Regions from separate parts of the Halomonas koreensis genome, predicted to be linked through region 3. Evidence: predicted binding sites of a transcription regulator. Region 3 holds the regulator's gene; each other region holds the start of a gene.
The links. The regulator sigma-54, encoded in region 3, starts transcription at its own class of promoters, with help from an activator protein. The targets are predictions, from matches to a motif close to TGGCACNNNNNTTGCTNT.

Region 1: a site for sigma-54 is predicted at 3,551-3,568, ahead of glnA (glutamate--ammonia ligase). Genes of this name have one in related genera too.
Region 2: a site for sigma-54 is predicted at 7,972-7,989, ahead of speB (agmatinase). Genes of this name have one in related genera too.

What each region holds. Positions count from the first base shown of each region.
Region 1 covers NZ_JARWAK010000019.1:53,252-63,211, forward strand. The annotation lists gene QC818_RS16915 (DUF4124 domain-containing protein) at 140-724, opposite strand; gene QC818_RS16920 (ZIP family metal transporter) at 953-1,666, shown strand; gene glnA (glutamate--ammonia ligase) at 2,009-3,415, opposite strand; gene typA (translational GTPase TypA) at 3,845-5,671, shown strand; gene QC818_RS16935 (hypothetical protein) at 5,798-6,118, shown strand; gene QC818_RS16940 (sodium-dependent transporter) at 6,279-7,721, shown strand; gene QC818_RS16945 (ABC transporter ATP-binding protein) at 7,767-8,537, shown strand; gene QC818_RS16950 (ABC transporter ATP-binding protein) at 8,609-9,313, shown strand; gene QC818_RS16955 (branched-chain amino acid ABC transporter permease) at 9,345-9,960, shown strand, end outside.
Region 2 covers NZ_JARWAK010000012.1:75,156-85,115, forward strand. The annotation lists gene QC818_RS13840 (alkaline phosphatase family protein) at 1-135, opposite strand, end outside; gene QC818_RS13845 (extracellular solute-binding protein) at 194-1,276, opposite strand; gene QC818_RS13850 (UTRA domain-containing protein) at 1,570-2,331, shown strand; gene QC818_RS13855 (aldehyde dehydrogenase family protein) at 2,396-3,844, opposite strand; gene QC818_RS13860 (5-guanidino-2-oxopentanoate decarboxylase) at 3,866-5,485, opposite strand; gene QC818_RS13865 (YjiH family protein) at 5,535-6,914, opposite strand; gene speB (agmatinase) at 6,981-7,931, opposite strand; gene QC818_RS13875 (sigma-54 interaction domain-containing protein) at 8,110-9,528, shown strand; gene QC818_RS13880 (YbjQ family protein) at 9,641-9,960, shown strand, end outside.
Region 3 covers NZ_JARWAK010000018.1:45,880-55,839, forward strand. The annotation lists gene lptC (LPS export ABC transporter periplasmic protein LptC) at 1-330, shown strand, start outside; gene lptA (lipopolysaccharide transport periplasmic protein LptA) at 327-857, shown strand; gene lptB (LPS export ABC transporter ATP-binding protein) at 854-1,579, shown strand; gene QC818_RS16580 (RNA polymerase factor sigma-54) at 1,734-3,134, shown strand; gene hpf (ribosome hibernation-promoting factor, HPF/YfiA family) at 3,247-3,558, shown strand; gene QC818_RS16590 (PTS sugar transporter subunit IIA) at 3,562-4,044, shown strand; gene rapZ (RNase adapter RapZ) at 4,074-4,976, shown strand; gene QC818_RS16600 (HPr family phosphocarrier protein) at 4,981-5,250, shown strand; gene pmbA (metalloprotease PmbA) at 5,425-6,765, opposite strand; gene yjgA (ribosome biogenesis factor YjgA) at 6,881-7,387, shown strand; gene tldD (metalloprotease TldD) at 7,564-9,018, opposite strand; gene QC818_RS16620 (YhdP family phospholipid transporter) at 9,015-9,960, opposite strand, start outside.

The DNA.
Region 1 (9,960 bases), on a different contig from region 3:
GCCGGAAGGCGCTGCCCTGCTTCACCCGCTCGGCATGGTCGAAGGCATCGAAGCGGCCGTCGCCACGCCCCGGCGGCGGGGCACAAGGCCGCGGGGAGCCGTCCGCACAGGGCGGCGGATGCGGCCGGCCCGGGGGCAGCTAATTGCCCGGGTTGTTGGGATTGCGGGGCAGGTTGACGCTGGCGCGCTGCACGTAGAGGGTCACCGGCGTGCTGCGATGGCGCACGGCGCCGCTGGCGTCGAGCAGCTCGGCCTCGAGCACGTGCTCGCCGCGGTTCAGGTTGGAGAGCATGAAGGCGTCGGTGTGCATGGCCGACTGGCTGACCCGGCCGTCCAGCAGCAGGCGCACCCGATGATCCTCGCGCAGCGCCGGGCGAATGCCCAGGCGCACCTGGACATTGCCCGCGGCGCCGGTGGGCAGGGTCGTCTCGTGCTCGGGGGAGGCGATCGCGAAACGGTCGTAGGGCATGAAGGGCTGGCCGGGCCCGGCATCGTCACGGGGGCGGCTCGCCTGCCCCTGGCCGCGAACCGGCAGTCCCTCGACCTGCGGCGCCTGGGCCGGCACCACGGTGAGCGGCGCCAGATTCACCTCCTCGCCGCCCGCCCCGGGATCGTCGGTGAAGATGACGTTGCCCTGGGCATCGGTGCTGCGATAGATGGTCTCGGCACCGGCCGAGAGGCTGAGCGTCAGGCCCAGAGTCAGTAACACGACTGCCGTTTTCATGCGTCTCTCCCAGGATCGTCGACGTCCGCACGCCCGCAGGGCGCCATCATGCTTTCAGCCTAGGCGCTGCCCGAACACTCGGCGAGTGACGCAAGAGCCGGGCGGCGCCGAGGCCGAAGGCTCGTCCGAGTCTAGTCCAGCCCGGGCCCGCCACGGAATGCCCCTGCGCGCCCCCGGCGGATGCGGATAGGATAGCCATCGGACACCACGAGGCGAGGAGCATTCCGCATGGACGCATGGCAGACGGTCGCGACCCTGACCCTGATGGCCGGCATGGCGATGCCGCTGGGCGGCTGGATCGCCCTGGAGGAGCGTATCGGCCCTCGCTGGCTGGAGACCGAGCTGCGCCACGGCATCATCGCCTTCGGCGGCGGCGCCCTGCTCTCGGCGGTGGCCCTGGTGCTGGTGCCGGACAGCCTCGGCGACCTGGCCATGGCCCCGGCGCTGGGCTGGTTCCTGGCCGGCGGGCTGGCCTTCATGGGGCTGGATATCCTGCTCCACCGCAGCGGCACCTCGGCCAGCCAGCTCGCCGCCATGCTCGCCGACTTCGTGCCCGAGGCCCTGGCGCTGGGCGCGGCCTTCGCCTACGGCGGCCATGGCGGCCCCCTGCTGGCCCTGCTGATGGCGCTGCAGAACCTGCCCGAGGGCTTCAACGCCTACCGGGAGCTCCACGGCACCACCGACTACTCGAACCGCCGCCTGCTCGGGCTGTTCTTCGCCATGGCCTGGCTGGGGCCGCTGGCCGGCCTCGGCGGCTACTGGTGGCTGGCCGACTACCCGGCGGCGGTGGCGGCGATCATGCTGTTCGCGGCCGGCGGCATCCTCTATTCGGTATTCCAGGACCTGGCGCCCCAGGCCCGGCTCGAGCGCCACTGGGGCCCGCCGCTCGGCGCGGTGCTGGGCTTCGCGCTGGGCATCGGCGGGCATTTGCTGCTCCACTGACCAGCGTCAGGGCAGGGTGCGACGGGTTGCGTAGGAGCGCAGCTTGCTGCGCGAAAGGCGCCGCAGGCGCCCCAGACATCCGCCTCCTCGGTGGTGCCCCGCTCTGCCGCCGCTGACGCGGCGGATCGCGCTGCGGAGCAGCGCTCCTACGAACCTCAACGGTGTCACGCTACATTGCGAAGAGCGCCGAACCGGGTCATGGCGGATGCGCTAACGCTTAGCCTCCCCACCCGCCGCCGGGTTGGCCGGCCGTTTCCCGGTGAAATGCGAGGCATCACGAAAAAGGCACGCCCGAAGGCGTGCCTTTGATGTGCCGGAGGGCGGCGCCGGGGCGCCGCGGCCTCAGCAGCTGTAGTACATGTCGAACTCGACCGGATGGGTGGTCATGCGCAGGCGCTCGACGTCTTCCTGGAGCAGCTCGATGTAGGCATCGATCATCTCGTCGGTGAAGACGCCGCCCTCGGTCAGGAAGGCGCGGTCGGCGTCCAGCGCCGCCAGGGCCTGGTCCAGGCTCTCGGCGACGGTCGGGATGGACTTGCCCTCTTCCGGCGGCAGGTCGTAGAGGTTCTTGTCCATGGCATCGCCGGGATGGATCTTGTTCTTGATGCCGTCGATGCCGGCCATCAGCATCGCCGCGAAGCACAGGTAGGGGTTGGCGGTCGGGTCCGGGAAGCGGGCCTCGACGCGCTTGCCCTTGGGGCTCGCGGTGTAGGGGATGCGGATGGAGGCGGAACGGTTGCGGGCGCTGTAGGCCAGCATCACAGGCGCCTCGAAGCCCGGCACCAGTCGCTTGTAGGAGTTGGTGGAGGCGTTGGTGAAGGCGTTCAGGGCCCGGGCGTGCTTGATGATGCCGCCGATGTAGTAGAGGGCCATCTCGGAGAGGCCCGCGTACTCGTCGCCGGCGAACTGGTTGCTGCCGTCCTTCCAGAAGGACTGGTGCACGTGCATGCCGCTGCCGTTGTCGCCGACCAGCGGCTTGGGCATGAAGGTGGCGGTCTTGCCGTAGGCGTGAGCCACGTTGTGGATCACGTACTTCATCTCCTGCACCTCGTCGGCCTTCTTGACCAGGGTGTTGAACTTCACCCCGATCTCGTTCTGGCCGGCGTTGGACACCTCGTGGTGATGCACCTCGACGCTCTGGCCGATGGCCTCCAGGGTGTTGCACATGGCGCTGCGGATGTCATGGAAGCTGTCCACCGGGGGCACCGGGAAGTAGCCGCCCTTGACCCGCGGACGGTGGCCCAGGTTGCCGCCCTCGACCTGGCGGTCGGTGGCCCAGGCGCCCTCCTCGGAGGTGATCTTGTACATCGCGCCTTCGATGTCGGCCTTCCAGTGCACCTCGTCGAAGATGAAGAACTCGGGCTCGGGTCCGAAGAAGGCGGTGTCGCCCAGGCCGGTGGACTGCAGGTAGGCCTCGGCGCGCTTGGCGATGGAGCGCGGATCGCGCTCGTAGCCCTGCATGGTGGCCGGCTCGATGATGTCGCAGCGCAGCACCAGGGTGGCGTCCTCGGTGAAGGGGTCGAGGAAGGCGGTGCCGTCGTCCGGACGCAGGATCATGTCGGACTCGTTGATGCCCTTCCAGCCGGAGATGGAGGAGCCGTCGAACATCTGGCCGTTCTCGAAGAACTCGTCGTCCACGTCACGGGCCGGAATGGAGACGTGCTGCTCCTTGCCTTTGGTGTCGGTGAAGCGCAGGTCGATCCACTTCACGTCGTGTTCTTCGATCAGGGCGAGCGTCTTCTCGGACATGGGATCCTCCACTGGATAGCTGAGATGGCAATGCGTGTTACGGGTCGCCGGTCGCGGGTGTGTCCAGCCGACGTTGTAGCATGCCGCGGGCGGCCTGCCCACGACGCCATGCATCATCATGGCACTGTCCCGTTCAATGCAGGTCGCATGCCAGGTTTTCCGCACACCGCGCAGTCAACACGATAACCCGCTGCCATAAAACGGAAAAAAAGAAGCCGCCCACGAATCGTGCCGCGTCGCGCCCCCAGGCATGCCCCAGCATGGCGCCGCAGAATGCCCCGCGATGCAGCACGACGCGCCACAAATGCACCAAACAGGTGCAATATCTCGCGGCGAACGGGGCCGCGACGGCTTCCTCCGCCACAAGGCTGGTAGCGGCCGGGTCCTGACCCTATAATGCGGGCCCACTTTTCCCAGCAGGATCCCGTCGTGATCGAGAATCTTCGCAACATCGCCATCATCGCTCACGTCGACCACGGCAAGACCACCCTGGTCGACAAGCTCCTCCAGCAGTCCGGGACCCTGGACCGCAAGGCCGAGGGGCAGGAGCGCATCATGGACTCCAACGACCAGGAGAAGGAACGCGGCATCACCATCCTGGCCAAGAACACGGCGATCCGCTGGCAGGGTCCCGACGACCGGGACTACCACATCAACATCGTCGACACCCCCGGGCACGCCGACTTCGGCGGCGAGGTCGAGCGGGTGATGTCGATGGTCGACTCGGTGCTGCTGATGGTCGACGCCGTCGACGGCCCCATGCCGCAGACCCGCTTCGTCACCCAGAAGGCCTTCGACCAGGGCCTCAAGCCGATCGTGGTGGTCAACAAGATCGACCGCCCGGGCGCGCGCCCGGACTGGGTCATCGACCAGATCTTCGATCTCTTCGACAACCTGGGCGCCTCCGACGAGCAGCTCGACTTCCCGATCATCTACTGCTCCGCCCTCAACGGCGTGGCCGGCCCCGAGCCGGACCAGCTGACCGAGGACATGACGCCGATGTTCCAGGCCATCGTCGACATCGTCGAGCCGCCCAAGGTCGAGCTGGAAGCGCCCTTCCAGATGCAGATCTCGGCGCTGGACTACAACAGCTACGTGGGCGTCATCGGCCTGGGCCGCATCACCCGCGGCAGCGTCACGCCCAACCAGCAGGTCACCGTGGTCTCCAAGGAGGGCAACACCCGCCGCGGCAAGATCGGCCAGGTCATGACCCACCTGGGCCTGGAGCGGGTGCAGACCGAGGAGGCCTCCGCCGGCGACATCATCTGCATCACCGGCATCGAGGACCTGGCAATCTCCGACACGCTGTGCGATCCGAGCGCCGTGGAGGCGCTGCCGGCGCTGACCGTGGACGAGCCCACCGTGTCCATGACCTTCCAGGTCAACGACTCGCCCTTCGCCGGCAAGGACGGCAAGTTCGTCACCAGCCGCAACATCAAGGATCGCCTCGACCAGGAGCTGATCCACAACGTGGCGCTGCGCGTCGAGCAGGGCGACAGCCCCGAGAAGTTCATCGTCTCCGGCCGCGGCGAGCTGCACCTCTCGGTGCTGATCGAGAGCATGCGCCGCGAGGGCTTCGAGCTGGCGGTGGGCCGGCCCGAGGTGATCATCCGCGAGATCGACGGTGAGCCCCAGGAGCCCTACGAGGAAGTCATCATCGACTGCGAGGAGGAGCACCAGGGCGCCATCATGGAGGAGCTCGGCTACCGCAAGGGCGAGCTCAAGAACATGCACCCGGACGGCAAGGGCCGGGTCCGCCTGGACTTCATCATCCCCGCGCGCGGGCTGATCGGCTTCCGCGGCCAGTTCCTGACCCTGACCTCCGGCACCGGCATCCTCACCAGCCGCTTCGACCACTACGGCCCGCTCAAGCCGGACGCCTCGGTCGAGCGCCGCAACGGCGTGCTGGTGTCCATGGTCAGCGGCAAGGCGCTGGCCTATGCGCTGTTCGCCCTGCAGGACCGCGGCAAGCTGATCATCGAGCACGGCACCGAGGTCTACGAGGGCATGCTGGTGGGCATCAACAGCCGCGCCGAGGACATGGTGGTCAATCCCACCAAGGCCAAGAAGCTCGACAACATGCGCGCCTCCGGCAACGACGAGAACCTGGTGCTGACGCCGCCGGTGCGCTTCACCCTGGAGCAGGCCATCGAGTTCCTCGACGACGACGAGCTGGTGGAGATCACCCCCAACCATATCCGCCTGCGCAAGAAGCTGCTCACCGAGAACGAGCGCAAGCGCGCCAAGAAGAAGTAAACGCGTCACGCCGCACGCACCAGAGCCCGCCCTCCCGGCGGGCTCTTTCGTTACCGGCCCGTCGTGGCCCCGCGCCCCCGGCGGGAGCTATGCTGACACGGCCGTTCCTTCACGGAGACATGCCCCATGCACAAGCACGTCGAGTGGGACGACCCGGGCAGCGCCGGGGTCCTGCGCTACTACGCCGACCACCCCCAGGACTATCCGGAGCCCCATGTGGGCAGCATCGTCAGCGCGCTGTTCCGCGGCTTCACGGTGCGGGTGCGCGTCGAGGCCCGGGTCGAGGACACCAGCATCGGCGAGGTGGTGGCGCTGATCGCCCGGGACAACGGTCGACGCAAGCAGAGCGTCGGCGACCTCGCGCTCGGCGACACGGTGCGCCTCCCCGACGCCCATCGCGCCATGGAGCCCCGCCACCCGGCTGCGGACGAGGACGAACGGGACTGAAACGGGCGGCGGAATGCCATCCGCCGCCGCCAACGGCCCCTAAACGCAAGTCGACTGGTCAAGCGACCGTTCGATGCCGCAAAGTTGGAGCCACGAGGCCGGACATCCCGGCGCAGGACTCCCCCGGCCCACAAGGCCGACACGCAACAGCGGGCACCCGATGAGTACGCACAACGTCTGGACGCACAAGGGCACCTTCCTGCTCGCCGCGGTGGGCTCGGCGGTGGGGCTCGGCAACCTGTGGCGCTTCCCCTACCTGGCCGGGGAGAACGGCGGCGGGGCCTTCATCCTGATCTATGCCCTGACCATCTTCGCGGTGGGCATCCCGATCCTCATCGCCGAGATCATGCTCGGCCGCAACAGCCGGCGCAGCCCGATCATGGGCATGCGCTTCCTGACCCGCACCCACCAGACCTCCCGGGCCTGGGAATCGATCGGCTGGCTGGGGGCCGCCTCGGCCTTCATCATCCTCAGCTTCTACTCGGTGATCGCCGGCTGGGCGCTCCACTACACCGGCAAGATGCTCACCGGCAGCCTCGACGGCGCCGACGCCGAGACCATCGCCGCCGGCTTCGACGCCCTGCTGGCCTCGCCGCCGCTGCTGGCGCTCTATCACACCCTGTTCATCGGCGCCTCGGCGCTGATCGTCGGCCTGGGCATCCACCGCGGCATCGAGAACGGCCTGCGCATCCTGATGCCGGCGCTGTTCGTGATCCTGATGGTGGTGCTGGTCTACGCCGCGGCCATCGGCGACCTGGGCGGCGCGGCGGACTTCCTGTTCACCTTCCATGTCGGCGACCTCAGCCTGGAAGGCTGGCTGGAGGCCATGGGCCAGTCCTTCTTCACCCTGAGCCTGGGCATGGGCGCGATCATGGCCTACGGCGCCTACATGTCCGGCGAGGCCTCGCTGACCCGCACCGCCTTCACCATCGCCGTGGTCGACACCGGCGTGGCGCTGATCGCCGGCCTGGCGATCTTCGCGCTGGTGTTCGGCGCCGGCCTGGACCCGGCCGAGGGCCCGGGGCTGATGTTCGTCACCCTGCCGCTGGCCTTCGCCGAGATGCCCGGCGGCCCACTGCTGGGCGGCATCTTCTTCATCCTGGTGCTGGGCGCCGCCATCAGCTCCTCGATCTCGCTGATCGAGCCGGTGGCCGCCTTCCTGGTCGAGCGCTTCGACCTCAGCCGCCCCCAGGCGGTCTCCGCCATGGTGGTGGCAAGCTGGGCGCTGGGCCTGCTCACGGTGTTCAGCTTCAACCTGATGGCCGAGGGCACGATCTTCCATAGCCTCTTCGGGCGCAGCGCCTTCGGCCTGCTCGAGCTGCTCACCAATATCTTCATGCCGCTCGGCGGCCTGCTGATCGCGCTCTTCGCCGGCTGGGCCCTGACCCACGGCGAGGTGATGAAGGAAATGCGCACCAACGAGACCTGGTTCCGCGCCTGGCGCTTCCTGGTGCGCTTCGTCGCGCCGGCCGCCGTGGCCTTCGTGTTCCTGCGCAGCGTGCCGCAGGTCGAGGGCTACTGGATCCCCTCCATCGGGGCCCTGGTCATCGTCGGCGCCTTCGCCGCCGGGCGCACCTTCCTGGCCGAGCGCCGGGAGCACTGAACCACGTCGCCTGCACCGCAACGAACAACACAACACGGGTGTGACATGTCAGCCATCATCGACGTCCAACACGTCAACAAGGCCTTCGGCGGCCTCCAGGTCATCAACGACTGCTCGATCCAGGTCGAGGAGGGCTCCATCACCGGCCTGATCGGCCCCAACGGGGCCGGCAAGTCGACGCTGTTCAACATCATCGCCGGCGCCCTGCCGCTGGACAGCGGCCGGATCCTCTTCGACGGCCGGGACATCACCAACCAGCCGGCCAACGCCCTCTTCCACCAGGGGCTGCTGCGCACCTTCCAGATCGCCCACGAGTTCTCGAACCTGACGGCGCTGGAGAACCTGATGATGGTGCCGCCCCGCCAGGCCGGGGAGAACCTGTTCGCCACCTGGTTCAAGCCGGGCGAGGTGCGCCGCGAGGAGGCCGAGGTGCGCCGCCGGGCGCTCGAGGTCATCGACTTCGTGGGCCTGCACCATGTGCGCAACGAGCTCGCCGGCAACCTCTCCGGCGGCCAGAAGAAGCTCCTCGAGCTGGGCCGCACCATGATGACCGACGCCAAGGTGGTGCTGCTCGACGAGATCGCCGCCGGGGTCAACCGCACCCTGCTCGGCGACCTGGTCGGCAACATCGAGCGCCTCAACCGCGAGATGGGCTATACCTTCCTGGTCATCGAGCACGACATGGACATGATCGCCCGGCTGTGCGACCCGGTGATCGTGCTCGCCCAGGGCAGCGTCATGGTCGAGGGCAGCATCGAGGAGATCCAGAACAACCCCGAGGTCATCGAGGCCTACTTCGGCTCTCCCGCGGCCTGATGGCCCGCGGCACCAACAACAACGACGGGCGGTCGGATCCCGCCCGATAACGACAACGCAGAGAACTCCCTATGCCATTACTCGACGCACGCGACGTGCATGGCGGCTACGGCGGCATGAACATCCTCAACGGGGTGAACATGGCCATCGAGGCCGACGAGATCGGCGTCATCGTCGGCCCCAACGGCGCCGGCAAGTCGACCATGCTCAAGGCCGTGTTCGGCCTGCTCCATGTCAACCAGGGCGAGATCCTGCTGCGCGGCGAGCCCATCCACAACCTGCCGCCCAACAAGCTCGTCCAGAAGGGCATGGGCTTCGTGCCCCAGGAATACAACGTCTTCCCGAGCCTGACGGTGAAGGAAAACCTGCAGATGGGCGCCTACCTCAAGCCCGGCAACGTCAAGCGCATGCTGGCGCGGGTCTACGAGTTCTTCCCGCCGCTCTACGACAAGCGCCACCAGCCCGCCGGCGAGCTCTCCGGCGGCCAGCGCCAGATGGTCGCCATGGGCCGGGCGCTGATGGCCGAGCCCGACCTGCTGCTGCTCGACGAGCCCACCGCCGGGCTCTCGCCGCGCTACATGAACGAGATCTTCGAGCGGGTGAAGGAGGTCAACGCCGCCGGCGTCGGCATCCTGATGGTCGAGCAGAACGCCAAGCAGGCGCTGGCCATCGCCGACAAGGGCTTCGTGCTGGCCGCCGGCCAGAACCGCTTCACCGACACCGGCGCGGCCCTGCTGGCCGACCCCGAGGTCGCCAAGAGCTTCCTGGGCGGCTGAGCCCGCCCCGACGGACCATCGGAGACGTCCCGTGAACGAACTCGTTTTCTTCATCAACAACGTGGTGATCGCCGGCAGCGTGACCGGCTCGATCTACGCCATCGGCGCGGTGGGCGTGACGCTGATCTTCAGCATCATGCGCTTCGCCCACTTCGCCCACGGCGACATGATGACCTTCGGCGCCTTTATGGTGCTGCTGCTCACGACGCTCTTCCCGGGCGCGGGCAGTGTCATCGGCGTGCCCACCCCGATCGTCCTGCTGCCGCTGGCCATTGCCCTCACCGCCGCCCTGGCGGTGGGCATCGACCGGGCCTTCTACAAGCCGCTGCGCGCCCACGGGGTCAAGCCCATCGTCATGGTCATCGGCTCGCTGGGCGTGGCGCTGATGCTGCAGGGGCTGATCCGGCTGTTCGCCGGCACCGGCGGCCAGAGCCTGTACATCGACGATCGCAAGGAGATCTTCCGACTGGCCCTGCCCATCGAGGGCGTACGCGTGCCGGTGGTGATCACCGAGCCCCAGCTCTACCTGTTCGCGCTGACCATCATCTGCGTGGTCGGCCTGCATTTCTTCCTGTCGCGCTCGCGGCTGGGCAAGGCCATGCGCGCCATGTCCGACAACCCCGACCTGGCCCAGGCCTCGGGCATCA
Region 2 (9,960 bases), on a different contig from region 3:
GGCGGGCAGCTCGCATTCCAGGCTGTGGTAGCTGCCGCGGCCGGCCTCGCACAGGGCATGCAGGTGCCCCATGGCATGCCGGCCGACGGCATGGTTGAGGCCGTCGAGGACGACCAGGATCACGCGGTGTGACATGACGGACTCCGGGCCGCTTCCCGGGGCGGGAAGCGGCGATGGTGGACGGGGCGCGGGATTACTGCTGGTGGATCAGCACCCGGGACTGCCACTGGCGCGGCAGCTCGCGGGCGCTCTGCTCCCAGGCGGCGAAGTCCTGGATCGGCCGGGCGTTGGCGTACTGTTCGTTGGGCAGCAGCCTGTCGGCGATCGCCTCGGGCAGGGTCAGGTGCTCGGCGCGGATCGGCCGGGCATAGCCCTCGGCCAGGTTGAACTGGCCCTGGTCGGAGAGGATGTACTCCCGGGCCAGCCTGGCGGCATTGGGGTGCGGGGCGTGGCGGTTGATGATGGTGGCGTAGCCGGAGGTCACCGAGGCGTCGGCGGGGATCACCACCTCGAAGGTGTCGCGATCGATCCGGTCACGGTAGTTCAGGGCGTTGAAGTCCCACAGCAGGGCCACCTCGACCTCGCCCTTCTCCAGGTTGGCGATGCTCGGCTCGGCCAGGGAGAGGCGCCCCTGCTCGGCCAGCTCGGCGAACACCGCCAGCCCCGGAGCGAGGTCGCCCTCGTCGCCGCCATTGGCGTAAGCGGCGGCCAGCACGGCGTTGTTGGCCTGGGAGGCCTGGCCCACGGCGCCCACCGAGACCGCGTAGTCGCCCTCGCTCAGGTCGGCGAAGGCGGCGGGGCGCTGCGCCTCGGGCACCAGGTCCTTGTTGATCATCAGCGCGATGGTGCCGGTGTAGCCCAGCATCCAGTGACCGTCCTCGTCCTTCGCCCAGTCGGGGATCTCGTCCCAGGTGGTGGGCTTGTAGGGCTGGGTGACGCCCTGCTGGACGGCGATCGGGCCGAAGGCGAAGCCCACGTCGCCGATGTCGGCGGTGGCGTTCTCGCCCTCGGCCTTGAACTTGGCGACCTCCTCGGCGGAGCTCATGTCGGTGTCCATGTGGGCGAGACCGTACTCGGCCTCCAGGTCGGCCCAGGTGTCCTGCCAGTTGGCCCAGGTGTCGGGCATGCCGACGCTGTCGACGCGGCCTTCCGCCTGGGCGGCCTCGATCAGGGCGGACAGCTCGCGGTCAGCGGCCTGGGCCGGGCCGGCGACGAGGGTGGTGCCCAGGGCGCAGCCCAGGGCGAGACGGGTAAGCAGCGGACGAGACGGTTTCACGGCGAGGCTCCATGCGGTGAACGGATGTGGCGATACTCGGGAAGCCGGTCATCTGGTCTAGTTCAGTTTGGCCGACAGGGCGCACTCTAGGCGCCGAACATGACGGCTCGGTGTCAGTTCGATGGCAGGGTCGTGTCCGCTACCCCCCCCCCCCTTGTTTTCCCGGTTTTCCCGGCGTGCGCCGGCTGTCATCAGGCTGACATCCGGCCTTCGCTAGACTGTCGCCGTTTTGCCATCTCCCCTGTCATGGCAATATTGATCTAGACCAGAAGTCCAGCCAGCGAGCCCTTGCCATGCCCCCTTCCGCCGAGTGTCGTTCCTCCGCGCCGGATGCCGTCCTGACGCCCCAGGCGCGCGGCCTGCACCAGGCCCTGCTGGCCATGCTGGCGGAGGAGCCGCCGGTCGGCGGCCGGCTGCCCTCGGAGCGGCAGATGATGGCGCGTTTCGCCACCACCCGGATCACCCTGCGCGAGGCGCTGACCCAGCTGGAGGCCGAGGGGCGCATCTATCGGGAGAATCGGCGCGGCTGGTTCGTCTCGCCGCCGCGGCTGCGCTACGACCTGCTGGCGTGCCTGCCGTTTCGCGAGATGGTCGAGTCCCAGCAGCGCCGCGCCGAGACGACGCTGCTCGAGGCCGGCGAGGTGCCGGCCCCGGCGCTGGTGGCGAGACGCCTGGGGCTGGCGGAAGGCGCGCCGGTCTACCGGATCGTCCGGGCTCGGCGGATCGACGGGCGGCCGGTGCTCTACGTGGCGCATCACCTGCGCCGCGAGTGCTTTCCGGGCATCCTCGACCATGACCTGGCGGCGTGCTCGCTCACCGATCTCTATCGTCGCGAATACGCCATCCGCGTCGGCCGGGTCAGCTTCGAACTGGGCACCACCGTGCTCGACGAACGGGCCGCCGAGGCGCTGCGGGCCGCGCCCGGCAGCCCGGCCCAGCGCATCACCCGCATCAATCACGACCAGAACGGCCGTGCCGTGGACTGCGACGACGAGTACTGGCGCCACGACGCCATCGAGTTGACGCTCAGCGCCGCGCCGCAAGGGCGAGACTAGGCTCGGAAACGACGCCGCCCCGACCCAAGGGCCGGGGCGGCGCGATCCGAATGGTCGGCGGCCGTCAGTCCGCCGGGCCGATCAGGTGCTTGACCTCCAGGTAGCCGGCCAGGCCCCAGGGCCCCAGCTCGCGGCCGATGCCGCTGATCCCGAAGCCGCCCCAGCCGGCCTCCGGCAGCACCAGCTGCTCGCCGTTGACCCAGACGCTGCCGGCGCGCAGCGCCCGGCCGACCCGCCGGGCTCGCTCGGCATCGCCGGCGATCACGGTGGCGGCCAGGCCGAAGGCGCTGTCGTTGGCCAGCGCGATCGCCTCGTCCTCGCTCGCCACGCTTCGCGCGCAGAGCACCGGGCCGAAGATCTCCTCCCGCCACAGCCGGCTGTCGACGGGAACGTCGCGGTACAGGGTCGGGGCGACGAACTCGCCCCGGGCGGGCGGCTCGCGGTGGCGGGCGTCGCGCACCGCCGTGAGCCCCTCCTCGGCGGCGATCGCCAGGTAGCCTTCCACGGCGGCGCGCTGGCGGGCACTGGTCATGGGGCCCATGTCGGTGTCGTCGGCCAGCGGATCGCCCAGGCGGAGGGCGTCGATGCGGCTGGCCAGGGCCGCGTAAAGGGGTTCGGCCAAGGACTCGTGGACGATCAGCCGCGAGGTGGCCGAGCAGATCTGGCCGGAGTTGAAGTAGATGCCGGCCATCACCCAGTCGGCGGCGGCCTCCACCTCGGCGTCGTCGAGCACCAGGATCGGCGACTTGCCGCCGAGCTCCAGGGATACGCCCCGCACGCCCTCGGCGGCGGCGCGCATGACCTTCTCGCCCACGGCGTTGCTGCCGGTGAAGGACAGCTTGTCCACCCCCGGGTGGGCGGTGAGCGGGGCGCCGATGCCCTCGCCGTCGCCGTGCACCAGGTTGAGCACCCCGGCCGGCAGGCCGATCTCGAGCGCGATCTCGGCGACGGCCTGCTCGGGCAGCGGCGTGACCTCGGAGGGCTTGAAGACCACCGTGCAGCCGGCGGCCAGCGCCGGGGCGAGCTTCCAGGCGCTGGTCACCAGCGGGAAGTTCCAGGGCGTGATCAGGCCGACCACGCCGGCCGGGTCCTCGTAGACATGCGCCTCGACGCCGTCCATGGCGTGCTCGACGCGGCGGCCCTGACGGGCCTCCAGGGCCCGGGCCTGGCCGGCGTAGTAGCGGTAGCAGGCGATGGCGTCGTCCAGGTCGATGCCGGCCTCGGCCAGCGCCTTGCCGTTATTGGTGGCCGACAGGCGCATCAGCGCCTCGCGCCGCTCGACGAGGGCCTCGGCGAAGGCCTCCAGGTAATCGGCCCGGTGGCTGCCGCCCAGCGCCTGCCAGTCGGGCAGGGCGCGGCGCGCGGCGGCCACCGCGGCGTCGACGTCGGCCGGGGCGCCGGTGGTGACCTCGGCGATCCGGCACTGGCGATAGGGATCGGTCACCGCCAGGGATCGCTTCCCCCGGGAGGGAATCCAGTGATTGTCGATAAACTGCTCGGTCAGTCGTTGCACGATAAGGCTCCGAATCCGGAATCAGGCATGGGCGACGGCCTCGGCCCAGGCCGCGGCGTCGACCTCGATCAGCAGCGGGCCGTCGGCGGGGCGGGCGGCGAGGGCCTCGGCCAGCTCGCCGGGGTCGGCGACGCGGGCGGCCGGGCAGCCGAAGCCGCCGGCCACGGCCGGGAAGTCCGGCGCCTGGATGTCGACGCCGAGGCGGGTGACCCCGGCGTCGTCCATGAAGCGGCGGATCTCCTCATAGCCCTGGTTGTGCCACAGCAGGATCACCACCGGCAGGCGCTCCTCCACCGCGCAGGCCAGCTCCGGCAGGGTGAACATCACGCCGCCGTCGCCGACCAGCGCCACCACCGGCAGGTCGGGGCGGGCGAGGCTGGCGCCCAGGGCCGCCGGCAGGCCGTAGCCCAGGGTGCCGTAGCCGGTGGAGGCATTGAAGAAGCGCCGCGGCGCCGGCTGGGCGACCAGGTGGTTGGCGGCGTAGGTGGTGGCGCAGGAATCGCCGACCAGGATCGCCTCGGGCAGGGCCTCGCGCAGGGTCTCGAACAGCGGCGCATAGGGCGCGAAGGCCGGATCCCGCTCGAGTCCCAGGGCCTCCCGCACGGCCCGGGCGCGTTCGGCGCCGCCGCGAGCCCGACGGGGGCCTGCGAGGCGCGCCGCCAGGGCCTCGAGGGCCGAACCCGCGTCGGCCACCAGGGCCAGGTCGGCGGCCTGGTTGCGGGCCAGCTGCTGGGCATCCACGTCGATGCGGATCAGCCGGCCGCCGAGCACGAAGCCGTCGTCGAACACCACGTCGTAGTCGGTCTCGCCGAGCTCGGTGCCGATGGCCAGCACCACGTCGGCGTCGTGAGCCAACTCGCGCACCGCCGGCAGCGAGGCGTTGGCGCCCAGGTCCAGCGGGTGGTCGCGGCCCAGCAGGCCCTTGGCGTTGATGGTGGTGACGGCGGGGGCGTCCAGCGACTCGACCAGTGAGCGGGCGGCCTCGGGGGCGTCCACGCAACCGCCGCCGAGCAGCACCAGCGGACGCGAGGCGTCCTCCAGCCAGGCGGCGGCCTCGGCGAGCGCCCCGGGATCCGGGGTGGCCTTGGCCAGGGCGGGGCGCGCGACGCGACGCGGCGGGGTGACCGGGGCGTCGAACAGGTCGATGGGAATCTCGATGTGCACCGGCCCCGGGCGCGCGCCCTCGAACACCGCGAAGGCGCGGGCCAGCGCCTCGGGCAGGCCGTCCGGGTCGAGCAGGGTATGGCTGAAGCGCGACACCCCGGCCAGCAGCTGCTGCTGGCTGGGCAGCTCGTGGAGCCGGCCCTGGCCACGGCCCAGGGTGTCGCGTCGATTGACGCTGGAGATCACCAGCATCGGCACCGAGTCGGCCAGCGCCTGGGCCATGGCGGTGGCGATGTTGGTCATGCCGGGCCCGGTGATGATGAAGCATACCCCGGGCTTGCCGGTGGCCCGGGCGTAGCCGTCGGCCATGAAGCCGGCGCCCTGCTCGTGGCGCGGCGTGACGTGGCGGAGGCCGCTGGCCTCGCCGCCGGCGAGCTCGCGGTAGAGCTCGATGGTGTGCACCCCGGGGATGCCGAAGACGGTCTCCACCCCGTAGGCGTCGCGCAGCAGGCGGATCAGCAGCTGGGCGCAGGTCATGGGCGTTGCTCTCTCAGGGTTCAGGCTCTCGCGGTTCATGGGGATCCCCTCAGCCGACCAGCCAGTGGCCCATCACGACGATGATCGGCAGGGTGATGGCGGTGCGCAGCAGGAAGATGACCACCAGTTCCCACAGCTTGAGCGGGATCTTCGACTTGAGCAGCAGGGCGCCGATCTCCGACATGTAGATCAGCTGGGTCAGCGACAGGCAGGCGATCACGAAGCGGGTCAGCTCGCTCTCGATGTCGCTGGCCAGCACCGCCGGCAGGAACATGTCGGCGAAGCCCACCAGGGTCGCCGGGGCGGCGGCCTCGGCCTCGGGAATCCGCATCCACTCCAGCACCGGCACCATGGGCGTGGCCAGCCAGGTGAACAGCGGCGTGAACTCGGCGAGCACCAGCGCCACGGTGCCGATGGCGATCACCAGCGGCAGCAGGCCGAAGAAGATATCGGCGACGTTGAACAGCGCGAGCCGGGCCAGCTTGAGCGGGCCGGGCGCGGTCTCGGCACGGGCCACCGCCATGCCCAGGCTGTAGCGCAGCAGGTTCTGGTCGCCGGTGTTCTCCTCGGCGATCCGGCAGCCCGCCGGCTCGTGATAGGTGTTCGGCTTGCGCGACAGCGGCGGCAGGCGCGGCACGATCACCGCGGCCACCAGGCCGGCGACCACCACGGTCAGGTAGAAGGGGATGAAGAGGTGGTTGATGCCGATGAAGCTGGTCACCAGCAGGGCGAAGGCGATGGAGACGATCGAGAAGTTGGTGGCGATGGCCGAGGCCTCGCGGACGTTGTAGAAGCCCTGTTCGTACTGCTGGGTGGTGATCAGCACCCCGACCGTGCCGGAGCCCATCCAGGAGGCCGTGGCGTCGATGGCGCTGCGCCCCGGCAGGCCGAAGATCCGGCGGAAGGGCGTGCGCACCAGGCTGCCGATGAACTCCATGAAGCCGAAGTCGACCAGGAAGGGCAGCAGGATGGCGGCGAAGAAGAAGAAGGTCAGCAGCACCGGGGCCAGGTCGTTGAGCATCACCCCGCCGGTGAAGGAGGCGGTGACCACCTCGGGGCCGACCTGGAAGTAGGTCATCAGCGCGAACGCCGCGCCCAGGCCGCGCATGGCCAGCCACAGCGGGGCCACGTCGAACAGCTCGTGCAGGGCGCCCTCGCGGGCCCAGGCGGGCCGGGCCAGCTTGACGTAGGCCGTCAGCAGCACCGACAGGCAAAGCACCACCGTGGCGATGGCCGGCAGGGCGTCGCCGAGCAGCGCCTTGAGGCCGTCGGCCATCAGGCCCATGCCGATGTTGATGGTGTCGCCGGTCGAGAAGGGCACCAGGAACAGCGAGATGCCGAGCAGCGAGGGGATCAGGAACTTCAGCAGGCCGGCGCGGCTCAAGGGCGCGGCATGGCTGGCGAGGGTCGTGTCGAAGGAGTCGGCCATGGGATTTCCCTGTTGGTCTTGTAATGGGTGTGGCCCGGCCCTGCCGGGCCGGTGCGTCGGCGGGGATCAGTCGCGGTGCTTGACGCCGGGGAGCACGCAGAGCATCTCGTAGAGCAGGGTGGCGCCCATCAGCGCGGTGTTGCCGCTGGTGTCGTAGGGCGGGGCCACCTCGACCAGGTCGCCCCCGACCACGTTGAGGCCCTGGGCGCCGCGCACGATCTCCAGGCCCTGCTGGGAGGTGAGGCCGCCCATCTCGACGGTGCCGGTACCCGGGGCCACGGACGGATCCAGGCCGTCGATGTCGAAGGAGATGTACACCGGGCCGTCGCCCATCTGCTCGCGGACCTCGGCCATCAGCGGCTCGAGGGACTGGTACCAGCACTGCTCGGCGGTGACCACGCGGAAGCCCTGGTCGCGGCACCAATCGAAGTCGTCGGCGGCGTAGCCGGTGCCGCGCAGGCCGATCTGCACCACGCGACCGGCGTCGAGCAGTCCTTCCTCCTGGGCGCGGCGGAAGGGGCAGCCGTGGGCGACCTCCTCGCAGAACATCTGCTCGTTGACGTCGGCGTGGGCGTCGACGTGGATCAGGCCCACCGGGCCGTGCTTCCTGGCGATGGCGCGCAGCAGCGGCCAGGTCAGGGTGTGGTCGCCGCCCAGCGTCAGGGGCACGCAGCCGTGGGACAGCACCTCGTCGTAGAAGTCGGTGATGATGTCGAGGTTCTTGGGCAGGTTGAAGGTGTTGATCGGCACGTCGCCGATGTCGGCCACCTGCAGGCTGTCGAAGGGGGCGGCGCGGGTGGCCATGTTGTAGGGGCGCAGCATGCGCGACTCGTCGCGGATCTGGCGCGGGCCCAGGCGGGTGCCGGGACGGTTGGAGGTGCCGATGTCCATGGGCACGCCGATGAAGGCCGCGTCGAGGCCGGCGGCCGTGTCCTGGGTGGGCAGGCGCATCATGGTGGCCGGTCCGCCGAAGCGCGGCATCTCGTTGCCGCCGAGGGGCTGGTTGAAGTCGCTCATCTGTCGGGCTCCGTCGTCAGGGGAATGTCCTGCGTCTTCCCTAGCAGGAAGCGTGCCATCTTTAGAGGCTTGATACGGCGTGGGTTTTTCTGGGTCGATGCAATAATGAATCGCTCAGGGTCGCTTGGGTGATACACTGCTGTATCAGTGATTCATTCCTGCATCGAGGCGAGGGCCCGTGAGCGAACTCGACAGCCGCATCCTGCAGACCATCATCGAGACCGCCCATGACCATTTCTTCGTGGTCGACGCCGACGGCCGGGTGCGGGACGTCAGCCCGGCGGCGGCGGCGGTCTATGGCATGTCCCGGGAGGCCCTGTGCCGCACCACCGTCCAGGCCCTGGAGGCCCAGGGCGTGCTGAAGCCGTCGATCAGCCTGGAGGTCATGCGCACCGGCCGTCCGGCGCAGCTGATGCAGGAGACCGGCACCGGCCGGCGGGTCATCGCCCAGGCGCATCCGGTGTTCCAGGCCGGTCGGCTGGCCGCGGTGGTCAGCCGCTCCATGGATCTCACCGACCTGCAGCTCCTCCAGGAGGAGTACGCCCTGCTGCAACGGCGCTTCAGCGATCACCTGCGTCGCGGCGGCGGCGAGGAAGCCCGCCTGGAGGCCGAGCTGGGCGAGCTGGAGGTGCGCAGCGAGGTGATGCGCGAGGTGGCTCGGCTGCTCAAGCGGGTCGCGCCCACCGATGCCACGGTGCTGATGCTCGGCGAGTCGGGGGTGGGCAAGACCGCCTTCGCGCGCCAGCTGCATCGCTGGAGCGCCCGGCACGACGGCCCCTTCATCGACGTCAACTGCGGCGCCATCCCGGACAGCCTGTTCGAGTCGGAGATGTTCGGCTACCGCCAGGGCGCCTTCAGCGGGGCTGCGCCGGGCGGCAAGGCGGGCCTGCTGGAGCAGGCCGAGGGCGGCACCCTGTTCCTCGACGAGATCGGCGAGCTGCCGCTGGCCATGCAGACCAAGCTGCTCAAGGTCATCCAGGACGGCACCGTCACCCGGCTGGGCGACACCCGGCCCCGGCGGGTCGACTTCCGGCTGGTGGTGGCCACCAACCAGGACCTGGCCCGCGGCGTCGAGGAAGGCCGCTTCCGGCTCGACCTCTACTACCGCCTCAATGTCATCCCCGTGACCCTGCCGCCGCTGCGCGAGCGCCGCGAGGACATCCCCGGGCTGGTCGAGCGGCAGCTCCGGCGCCTCAACGCCCGCTACGGGCGTGACAAGCTGATGGGCCGCGACGTCTGGCAGGAGCTGATGGGCCGCGACTGGCCGGGCAACGTGCGTGAGCTGGAGAACTGGCTGGAGCGGGCCTGGCTGGCGGCCGGTGATGACGTCATCCGGGCCCGGGCTGCCGGGGAAGCATCGGCGCCGTCGGCCACGATGGCCGGCTCGCCGGCGTATGCCGAGGCGAGCGCAGCCACGCCGCTGGGCGACGGCGAGACGCTGCGCTCGGCGTTGGCGCGCATCGAGCGCGAGATCCTGGCCGCGCTGTGCGGCGAGCTGCCCTCGACCTATGCCATCGCCGAGCGCCTCGGCATCAGCCAGCCCAGCGTGGTGCGCAAGCTCAGACAGCACGGCCTGCGCATCGGGCGCGATGCCTGAGCGCGTGGCGCGTCCGGCGTTGCGCGGGACGGGGGCGCCGCCTACGTTGAGGAGGTTCGCCGGCACCGCCGTGGCGCCGGCCGCTGTTGATCCTGAGAAGAGGGAACCGCCCATGTCCGACCGCCTGCTGCTGACCACCTCCTCGCACCTCGAGGGCTACCGCGTCACCGAGCATCTCGACATCGTCTCCGCCGAGTGCGTGTTCGGCATGAACGTCTTCAAGGACATGTTCGCCGGCCTGCGCGACTTCTTCGGCGGCCGCAACAAGTCGTCCCAGGATGCCCTGCGCGACGCCCGCATCGCCTGCCTGGACGAGCTGCGCCGCGAGGCCGAAACGCTGGGCGCCAACGCGGTGATCGCCGTGGACCTCGACTACAGCGAGATCTCCGGCGGCGGCAAGTCGATGCTGTTCCTGGTGGCCACTGGCACGGC
Region 3 (9,960 bases):
CCGGACGCCCGGCTGCGCGACGACGCCGGCCGCCTGTGGCTGGCCTCGGCCCGGCGCGGCCGCCTCGGCGCCGGCGGCGCCCCCCTGCTGCTCGAGGGCCAGGCGCGGCTCGTCGCCCCCCGGGAGCGCTGGCGGCTCGAGACCGAACGCCTCCACTACGACGCCGAGGCCGGCCATGCCTGGAGCGACACCCCGGCGCGGCTCAGCCAGCCGCCCCAGCGCATGCGCGGCGAGCGCTTCGACGCCTGGCTCGATGACAACCGCGCCCGGCTGACCGACAATGTGCGCGGCCACCACCCGCCGCAACCCCAGGAGGACCCCGAGTCATGACGCGACCGCCCCTCGCCCCGCTGCTGGCCCTGATGCTGGCCGCCCTGATGCTGGCCGCCCCCTCGGCCCTGGCCCTGGAAGGCGACGCCAGCGCCCCGATCCAGGTGGAGGCCGACCGCCTAGACCTGGACGACCGCGCAGGCACCGCCGTCTACCGCGGCGACGTGCGGATCCGCCAGGGCAGCCTGCTGCTGACCGGGGCCCGGGTCGAGATCCAGCGCAACGACGCCGGCCGACTGACCCGCGCCACCGCCACCGGCGAGCGCGCCTACCTGGAGCAGCAGCCCGCCCCCGACCAGCCGACGGTGCGCGCCTGGGGCCGCACCGTCGTCTACCACGTGGCCGAGCGACGCATCGAGCTGATCGACCGCGCCGAACTGCACCAGGGCGGCGACACCTTCGACGGCGGCTACCTGGAATACTTCCTCGACCGCCGGGTCGTCCAGGCCCGCGCCGACGCCGAGGGCGTCGACGAGCGCCAGCGGGTGCGCATGACCCTGGAGCCCGAGCAGCAGGACGCCCCATGAAGACCCTCAGCGCCCAGCACCTCGCCAAGAGCTACAAGCGCCGCCGGGTGGTCCACGACATCAGCCTGGAGATCCGCCAGGGCCGCATCGTCGGCCTGCTCGGCCCCAACGGCGCCGGCAAGACCACCTCCTTCTACATGATCGTCGGCCTGGTGCGCGCCGACGCCGGCCGCGTCGCCATCGACGATCGCGACCTCTCGGGAGCGGCCATGCACGAGCGCGCCCGGGCCGGGATCGGCTACCTGCCCCAGGAGGCCTCGATCTTCCGCAAGCTCTCGGTGGCCGACAACATCATGGCCATCCTGGAGACCCGGGGCGACCTGGATCGCGCCGGCCGCCGGGCGCGCCTCGAGCAGCTGCTGGAGGATTTCCACGTCACCCATATCCGCGACAATCCGGGCATGAGCCTGTCGGGCGGCGAGCGACGCCGGGTCGAGATCGCCCGGGCCCTGGCCACCGAACCTGACTTCATCCTGCTCGACGAGCCCTTCGCGGGGGTCGATCCCATCTCGGTGGGCGAGATCAAGGGCATCATTCGCCAGCTCCGGGATCGCCACATCGGCGTACTGATCACCGATCATAACGTGCGCGAGACCCTGGATATCTGCGACGGCGCCTACATCGTCGGCGACGGCCAGATCATCGCCGAGGGCGACGCCGAGGCGATCCTCGCCAACCAGAAGGTGCGCGACGTCTACCTGGGTCAGGACTTCCGGCTCTGACTCGATTTTTCTTCGCAAGTCACTGATATTTCGTCGACGAATGGCGACGGGCATGGCGCTTGCCGGTGGCATGCTAATTGCTTGGCCAGGACTTGCGCCGCGCCGCCGCCGGGACTAGGGTGGGGGCTTCTTCGCCTGGAGAGTGGAGCCCCCCATGGCCATGAAGGCATCCCTGCAACTGCGCGTCGGCACCCAGTTGACCATGACGCCGCAGCTGCAGCAGGCGATCGGCCTGCTGCAGCTCTCCACCCTCGACCTGCGCCAGGAGATCCAGCAGGCCCTGGAGGCCAACCCCATGCTGGAGCTCGAGGAGGACTTCGGCGAGCAGGCGGTCGGCGAGGCCGCCGACGACGACTGGGCCGACGAGATCCCCGCGGAGCTCAGCGTGGACAGCGACTGGTCGGACACCTTCCAGGACGCCGGCGGCAGCGGCGAGGGGCCCGACTTCGAACGCCAGGCCGCCGGCCAGAGCCTGCAGGGCCACCTGGCCTGGCAGCTGGCGATGAGCGGCCTGGAGGAGCGCGAGACGCGCATCGCCGAGAGCCTGATCGATGCCGTCAACGCCGACGGCTACCTGGACCAGTCCCTGGACGAGCTCCGCGACGGCCTGCGCGCCCAGGGCCTCGACGGCCTGACCCACCGCGAGGTCGAGGGCGTGCTGCTGCGCCTCCAGCAGTTCGAGCCCACCGGCGTGCTGGCCCGGGACCTGCGCGAGTGCCTGCTGCTGCAGCTCGCCGCCCTGCCCGACGATACCCCCCTGCTGCCCCAGGCGCGCCGCCTGGTGCGCCAGTTCCTCGAGGCCCTGGCCGGCGACGACCGGCGCCTGCTCAAGCGCCGCCTGGGGCTCGACGACGCCACCCTCGATCGGGTGATCGCCCTGATCCGCGGCCTGGACCCGCGCCCGGGCAGCGCCTTCTCGAGCGGCGACAGCGACTACGTGATCCCCGACCTGATCGCGCGCCACACCGCCCGGGGCTGGCAGGTGGAGCTCAACCCCGAGGCCATGCCGCGGCTGCGCATCCAGCCCGACTACGCGGCACTGATCAAGCGCGCCGACAAGAGCCAGGACAACCAGTTCCTCAAGGACCACCTCCAGGAGGCCCGCTGGCTGATCAAGAGCCTGTCGAGCCGCAACGACACCCTGCTGCGCGTCGGGCGCGAGGTCATGACCCGCCAGCTCGACTTCCTGGAACGCGGCGAGGAGGCCATGAAGCCGCTGATCCTGGCCGATGTCGCCCAGGCGGTGGAGATGCACGAGTCGACCATCTCGCGGGTCACCACCCAGAAGTTCATCCACACCCCGCGCGGCGTGTTCGAGCTCAAGTATTTCTTCTCCAGCCAGGTGGGCGGCGGCGAGGATGCCCACTCCAGCACCGCGATCCGCGCCCGCATCCGCAAGCTGATCCAGGACGAGCCGCCCCGCAAGCCGCTCTCCGACAGCCGCCTGGTGGCCCTGCTCGGCGAGGAGGGCATCGAGGTCGCCCGGCGCACCGTGGCCAAGTATCGGGAGGCGATGCAGATCCCCTCCTCGAGCCAGCGCAAGCGCCTGCGCTGAGGGCGTTGCCCGGCTGCGTTGAACGGCCCTGAGCGGGGCGCCGGACGGGGGGTTTGCATGGCACCAAAAAGGGTTACAATCGAGTCACCACCCAAGGAGCAAGGAGCGTGTCATGCAAGTCAACCTCACCGGCCACCACGTGGAACTGACCGATCCCCTGCGTGACTACGTGCAGGAAAAGCTCGCTCGCCTGGAGCGCCACTACGACAACATCACCACCGTCCAGGTCACGCTCTCCGTCGAGAAGGAACGCCAGCAGGCCGCCTGCACCCTTCACGCCGCCGGTGCCGACCTCCATGCCGAGGCCATGGACGGCGACATGTACGCCGCCATCGACGCCCTTGCCGACAAGCTCGACCGCCAGCTGGTCAAGCACAAGGAAAAGGCCCAGGCACGCGCCCAGGGCGCCGCTAGCGTCCGCTGACCCATGTCACTGGAAGCCATCCTGCCCCCCGAGCGCATCCTCTTCGGCGTGCCCGGGGGAAGCAAGAAACGGGTGCTGGAGTTCTTCAGCACCTTCATCGCCCAGAACACCCCGAGCCTCGACAGCCAGGAGGTCTTCAGCCGGCTGATCGGGCGCGAGCGCCTGGGCAGCACCGGCATCGGGCACGGGGTCGCCATTCCGCACTCCCGCAACCCCCACTGCAAGGCGCCCATCGCCGGCTTCCTCAAGCTCGCCGAGCCGGTCGACTTCGACGCCGTCGACGGCGAGCCCGTGGACCTGGTGTTCGTGCTGCTGGTGCCCGAACAGGCCGATGACGCCCATCTCGCCCTGCTCGGCCAGGTCGCCGGGGTGATGAACGACGCCGAGACCCGCAGCGCCCTGCGCCGCGCCGGCAGCCAACGCGAGCTTCACGACTGCCTCATCGAGGCCATACGACGCCAGGCCCCCAGCGACAGCCGCGACTGATCCGGCCGCTCGACCAGGAGACCCCCGTCATGCAGCTCGTCATCATCAGCGGACGCTCCGGCTCCGGCAAGTCGATCGCCCTGCAGGCGCTGGAGGACCTGGGCTTCTACGCCATCGACAACCTCCCGGCCATGCTCCTCGGCCCCCTGGTGGACGAGCTCAGCGGCGGCCAGTCGCTGCGCAGCGCCATCGCGGTGAGCATCGACGCCCGCAACCTGCCGCACGCCCTGGAGCGCTTCCCCGACCTGCTCGACGAGGTCCGCGCGCGCCAGATCCACTGCCAGGTGATCTACCTGACCACCGACGCCCGCATCCTGCTCGAGCGCTACTCCGCCACCCGACGCCGGCATCCGCTGACCCGCGACAGCGAGATGACCCTGGCCGAGGCGATCGACTGCGAGGAGGACGCCCTGGCCGGGATCCGCGACCTGGCCGACCTGCTGATCGATACCTCCCGGCTCTCGGTGCACGACCTGCGCGGCCGCATCACCGACCAGGTCGCCGGTCACCGCCCGGAGGGGCTGACGCTGACGGTGGAATCCTTCGGCTTCAAGCGCGGCGTGCCCCTGGACGCCGACATCGTCTTCGACGCCCGCTGCCTGCCCAACCCCTACTGGGATCCGCGCCTGCGCGATGCCACCGGCCTCGATGCCAGCGTGATCGCCTTCCTGGAAGCCTATCCGGTGGTCGACGAGATGGCCGGCGACATCCTGGCCTGGATCGAGCGCTGGCTGCCCCGCTATCGGGCCAGCCAGCGCAGCTACCTGACCGTGGCCATCGGCTGCACCGGCGGCCAGCACCGCTCCACCTACCTGGCCGAGCGCCTGGCGCGCCGCCTGGCCGAGACCCGGGCCGGCGTCCGGCTGCGCCACCGGGAGCTCGGCGTTCACCTCACCCTGCCCGCGCCGCCGACCGACGACGAGGATGCCTGACCCCGTGCCCCGCCGAACCCTCACCCTGACCAACAAGCGCGGCCTGCACGCCCGCGCCGCCACCCGCCTGGTGCAGTGCTGCCAGCCCTATGCCGCCCGGGTCACCGTCCATCACGGGGAGCAGCAGGCCGACGCGGCCAACATCATGTCGCTGCTGATGCTGGCCGCCCCCTGCGGCACCGAGCTGACCCTGGAGGCCGACGGCGAGGACGGCGAGGACGTGCTGGACGCCCTGGAGGCACTCTTCGAGGCGCGGTTCGACGAGGAGGCCTGACAGGGGCGAGGTGCGAAGTGCGAGGCGTGAGGCGTGAGGCGTGAGGCGTGAGGCGTGAGGCGTGAGGCGTGAGGCGTGAGGCGTGAGGCGTGAGGCAGGACGTTGCCACCAGCCTGTGGTGGCAACGCTTTTTCTTACCGCTTACGGCTTATAGCTTACAGCTGCCCGAAGGGGTCAGCCGCCCGCGACCGTCATCTCGTCGATCAGCCAGCTGCCGGTGTGGATGCTGCCGCGGGTGTCGGTGTCGTCGCCGACGCCCGCCAGGCCCTTGAACATGGCCTCCAGGTTGCCGGCGATGGTGAACTCCTCCACCGGGTGCTGGATGCGGCCGTCCTCCACCCAGAAGCCCGCCGCGCCCCGGGAGTAGTCGCCGGTGACGCCGTTGACGCCCTGCCCCATCAGCTCGGTGACCAGCACGCCGCGATCCATCCGCGAAAGCAGCGCCTCCTGGCGCTCCAGCGGCGCGTCAAGGCGCAGGTTGCGGGCGCCGCCGGCGTTGCCGGTGGTCTCCATGCCCAGCCGCCGGGCGCTGTAGGCGGAGAGCAGGTAGCTGGCCAGGCGCCCCTGGTCGATGAAGACGTTGTCGCGGGTCGCCACGCCGTCGTTGTCGAAGGGACTGCTGGCCATGCCGCCCCTCAGTTGGGGCTTCTCCTGCAGCGAGAACCACTCGGGGAAGAGCGTCTCGCCCAGCCGGTCGCACAGGAAGGACGACTGGCGATAGAGGGCGCCGCCGGCGATGGCCCCCAGCAGGTGGCCGACCAGCCCCGCGGCCAGGCTCGGGTCGAAGAGCACCGGCATCCGCCCGGTGGCCGGCCGGGTCGCCCCCAGCCGGCGCAGGGTGCGCCGGGCGGCGCTCTCGCCGACGACCTCGGGGGCCAGCAGGTCGCGCGGGTCACGGGCGCTGGTGTAGTCGTAGTCGCGCTGCATGCCGTGCTCGTCCTCGGCGATCAGCAGGCAGGACAGCGAATGGCGGCTGCCGCGCTGGCTGCCCAGGAAGCCGTGGCTGTTGGCGTAGACCCGCACGCCCTCGCCGCTGGACAAGCCGGCGCCGTCGGAGCTCTTGATGCCCGCCATGCCGCGCCCGGCGGCCTCGCAGGCCAGCGCGATGTCGATCGCCTCCTCGGTGGACAGCGCCCAGGGATGGTGGACGTCCAGGTCGGGCAGCTCCCGGGCCATCAGCTCGGCGGGGGCGAGCCCCGCCGCCGGATCCTCGCCGGTGTGGCGGGCGATGGCCAGGGCCTTCTCGACCACGTCCTTGATCGAGGCCTCGGCGGCGTCCGTGGAAGACGCGCTGCCCTTGCGGCTGCCCACGTAGACGGTCACCGCGATGCCCTGGTCCCGGGACAGCTCGACGGTCTCCACCTCGCCCTCGCGGACGTTGACGCCCACCCCCTGGTCGACGCTGGCGCCCACCTCGCAGGCATCGGCGCCGAGCCGGCGGGCCAGCGCCAGCGCCGCCTCGGCACGGGTTTCCAGCAGCGACTGCTGGGCGGCGGCATCGAAAGCCTGTGTCATCGTCTCGACTCCTCAGTCGATCGGCCCGGGGGCCGATCCTCAAGCATGTGGCAATGGTCAGCCCGCCGCGGCGGGCTGGTATACTGGGCCTTTCTCCACGACGGATGAACGCGGCATGACCCAGGAAGATCTCTCTCCGGCCGACGAGCGGCCCAGCAAGTCCCAGCTCAAGCGCGAGATGCACGCCCTCCAGGCGCTCGGCGAACGCCTGATCGCCATGAAGCCCGCCGAGCGCGCCCGCTTTCCGCTGTCCGACGAGCTCCTGGCGGCCATCGCCGAGACCGACCGCATCCGCGCCCGGGAGGCCCGCCGCCGACACATGCAGTACGTCGGCAAGCTGATGCGTCGCGAGGACCTCGAGGGCATCCAGGCGGTGTTCGACGAGATGGACCGCGAGCAGCTGCGCCGGGACCACGCCTTCCACCGCCTGGAAAAGTGGCGCGACCGTCTGGTCGACGAGGGCGACGAGGCGGTCGAGGCCTTCATCGCCGACTATCCCGACGTCGACCGCCAGGCCCTGCGCCAGCTGATCCGCAACGCCCGCCGCGAGCGCGACCAGGGCAAGCCGCCGACCAACGCCCGCCGGCTGTTCAAGCTGATCCGCGATACAGCCGGACTCTAGCGGCTTCGCCGCTAGGAGCGGGAAGAGCGCGGCTACGCCGCTGGAAGTACGGCGCTTCGCGCCTTGAAGAGGGAAGAAGAACCCCGATCCTGGCTTCTCTCTTCCCTCTTCGCTCTTCCCTCTTCTCCCTTCCCTCTTCGCTCTTCCCTCTTCTCCCTTCCCTCTTCGCTCTTCCGCTAGGACTGGGTTCCGCCCACGGTCAGCTCGTCGAGCTTGAGCGTCGGCTGACCGACGCCCACCGGCACGCCCTGCCCCTCCTTGCCGCAGACGCCGATGCCGGTGTCCAGTTCCAGGTCGTGGCCGATCATCGACACCCGCCCCATGGCCTCGGGCCCGTTGCCGATCAGGGTCGCGCCCTTGACCGGGGCGGTGATCCGGCCGTCCTCGATCAGGTAGGCCTCGCTGGCCGAGAACACGAACTTGCCCGAGGTGATGTCCACCTGGCCGCCGCCGAAGCTCACCGCATAGAGCCCCCGGGAGACGCTCTTGATGATCTCCTCGGGGTCGTCCTGGCCGGCGCGCATGTAGGTGTTGGTCATGCGCGGCATCGGCAGGTGGGCGAAGGACTCGCGCCGGGCGTTGCCGGTGGGCGCCATGCCCATCAGCCGGGCATTGAGCTTGTCCTGCATGTAGCCGGTGAGGATGCCGTCCTCGATCAGGGTGGTGCACTCACCCGGAGTGCCCTCGTCGTCGACGCTCATCGAACCGCGACGGTCGGCCAGGGTGGCGTCGTCCACCACGGTGACCCCCGGCGAGGCCACCCGCTCGCCCAGGCGGCCGGCGAAGGCCGAGCTGCCCTTGCGGTTGAAGTCGCCCTCCAGGCCGTGGCCCACGGCCTCGTGGAGCAGGATGCCCGGCCAGCCGGCGCCCAGCACCACCGGCATCTGCCCGGCGGGGGCGTCCACGGCCTCCAGGTTGACCAGCGCCTGGCGCACCGCCTCCCGGGCGAAGCGCTCGGCGGCGTTGTCGTCGCGCAGCCGGGCCATGGCGTAGCGCCCCCCGCCGCCGGCGCTGCCGCGCTCGCGGCGGCCGTCGCGCACCGCGATGACGCTGACGTTGAGGCGCACCAGGGGGCGGATGTCGGCGGCCAGGGTGCCGTCGCTGGCGCGCACCAGCACCACCTCGTAGACCCCGGTCAGGGAGGCGTTGACCTGACTCACCGCCGGGTCGGCGGCGCGGGCCACGCGATCGGCCTGCTTGAGCATGGCGATCTTGTCGTCGGCGGACAGGCCGGCGAGCGGGTCGACCCCGGCATAGCGGGACGCCGGGGCGGCCGCGACCCGCACCGCCGGCGCCCGCCGTTCGCCGCCGCGCACGATGCCGGCCGCGGTGCGGCCGGTCTCGGCCAGGGCGTCGGCGGTGATCTGGTTGGAATAGGCGAAGCCGGTCTTCTCGCCGGCCATGGCCCGCACGCCGACCCCGCCGTCGATGTTGTAGCTGGCCTCCTTGACCTCGCCGTCCTCCAGCACCCAGCCCTCGTGCCAGCTGCGCTGGAAATACAGGTCGGCGTAGTCGATGCCGCCGCCCAGGGCATGGCCGAGGCCGGTGTCCAGGGCGTCCAGGTCGAGGCCGCCGGGAGCGAGCAGCGACGCGGCGGCCAGGTCGAGCGGAGATTGGCTGTGTGATGTCATTCGGCACTTTCCAGAGCGATGCGCGGCGAGGTCCAGGGCCCCTCCACGCGATAGTGAATTCGGGTCACGCGATCGAGGGCGTCGCCGAACAGCTTGTCGGCGATGTACAACGCGCCCCCCACCACGGGCGCCCCGGCGATCACGGCGGCCAGCGGCAGGTTGTTGCTCACCGGCACTGTGACGCCCAGGCGCTGGTCGAGTTCCCGCCGCGCCAGGTCGACGCTGCCGTCCAGGGTGAAGCGGGTCGCCGGCCCCTCGATCTCCACCGGGCCGCGGGTTTCCAGGACCCCACCATACAGGGTCGCGCTGCCGCTGACACGATCGAAGGCGGTGCCCCGGCCGGTGACGTCGGAGAAGTCCAGGGTCAGCCGGCGCAGCAGGTTGTCCACGTTGAGCAGCCCGACCACCCGAGCCGAGGGCGACTCCAGGTTGACGAAACGGCCATCGCGCAGGGTCGTGCGGACATTGCCCCGGGAACGCGCCAGGGCGAACTGCCAGGGTGCCCCGGGCCAGGCCAGCTGGGCGTCCACCCGGGTCTCGGCATTGCGGATCGCCACCGGCTGGCCCAGCGCGCCGAGCGCCGACCCCAGGTCGCCGCCGTCGACGTCGAGCCGGGCCCGGGTCAGGCTGGCCTCGGCGCCGGTGGCCTCCCAGGTCAGGCTGCCGCGGGCGCTGATCTCGCCCAGGGTCAGGCCCAGCGGCGCCACCTCGAGCCGCTCCGGGCCGGCCTGCCAGTAGGCGGTCAGCGGCCCCAGCCGGCGCCCGCCGAAGGCCAGCGCGTCGATGCGCAGCCGGCCGCCGGGCAGCTCGGCCAGGGCCTCGGGGATCGCCGCCGGCACCGGGGGCGTCTCCAGCTCCTGGAACAGCCGACCGCTGCCCCCGGCCTCGGGGAGCAGGCCGTCGAGCCGCAGGCTGGAGAGCGCCAGGTCCAGGGGGCGCGGC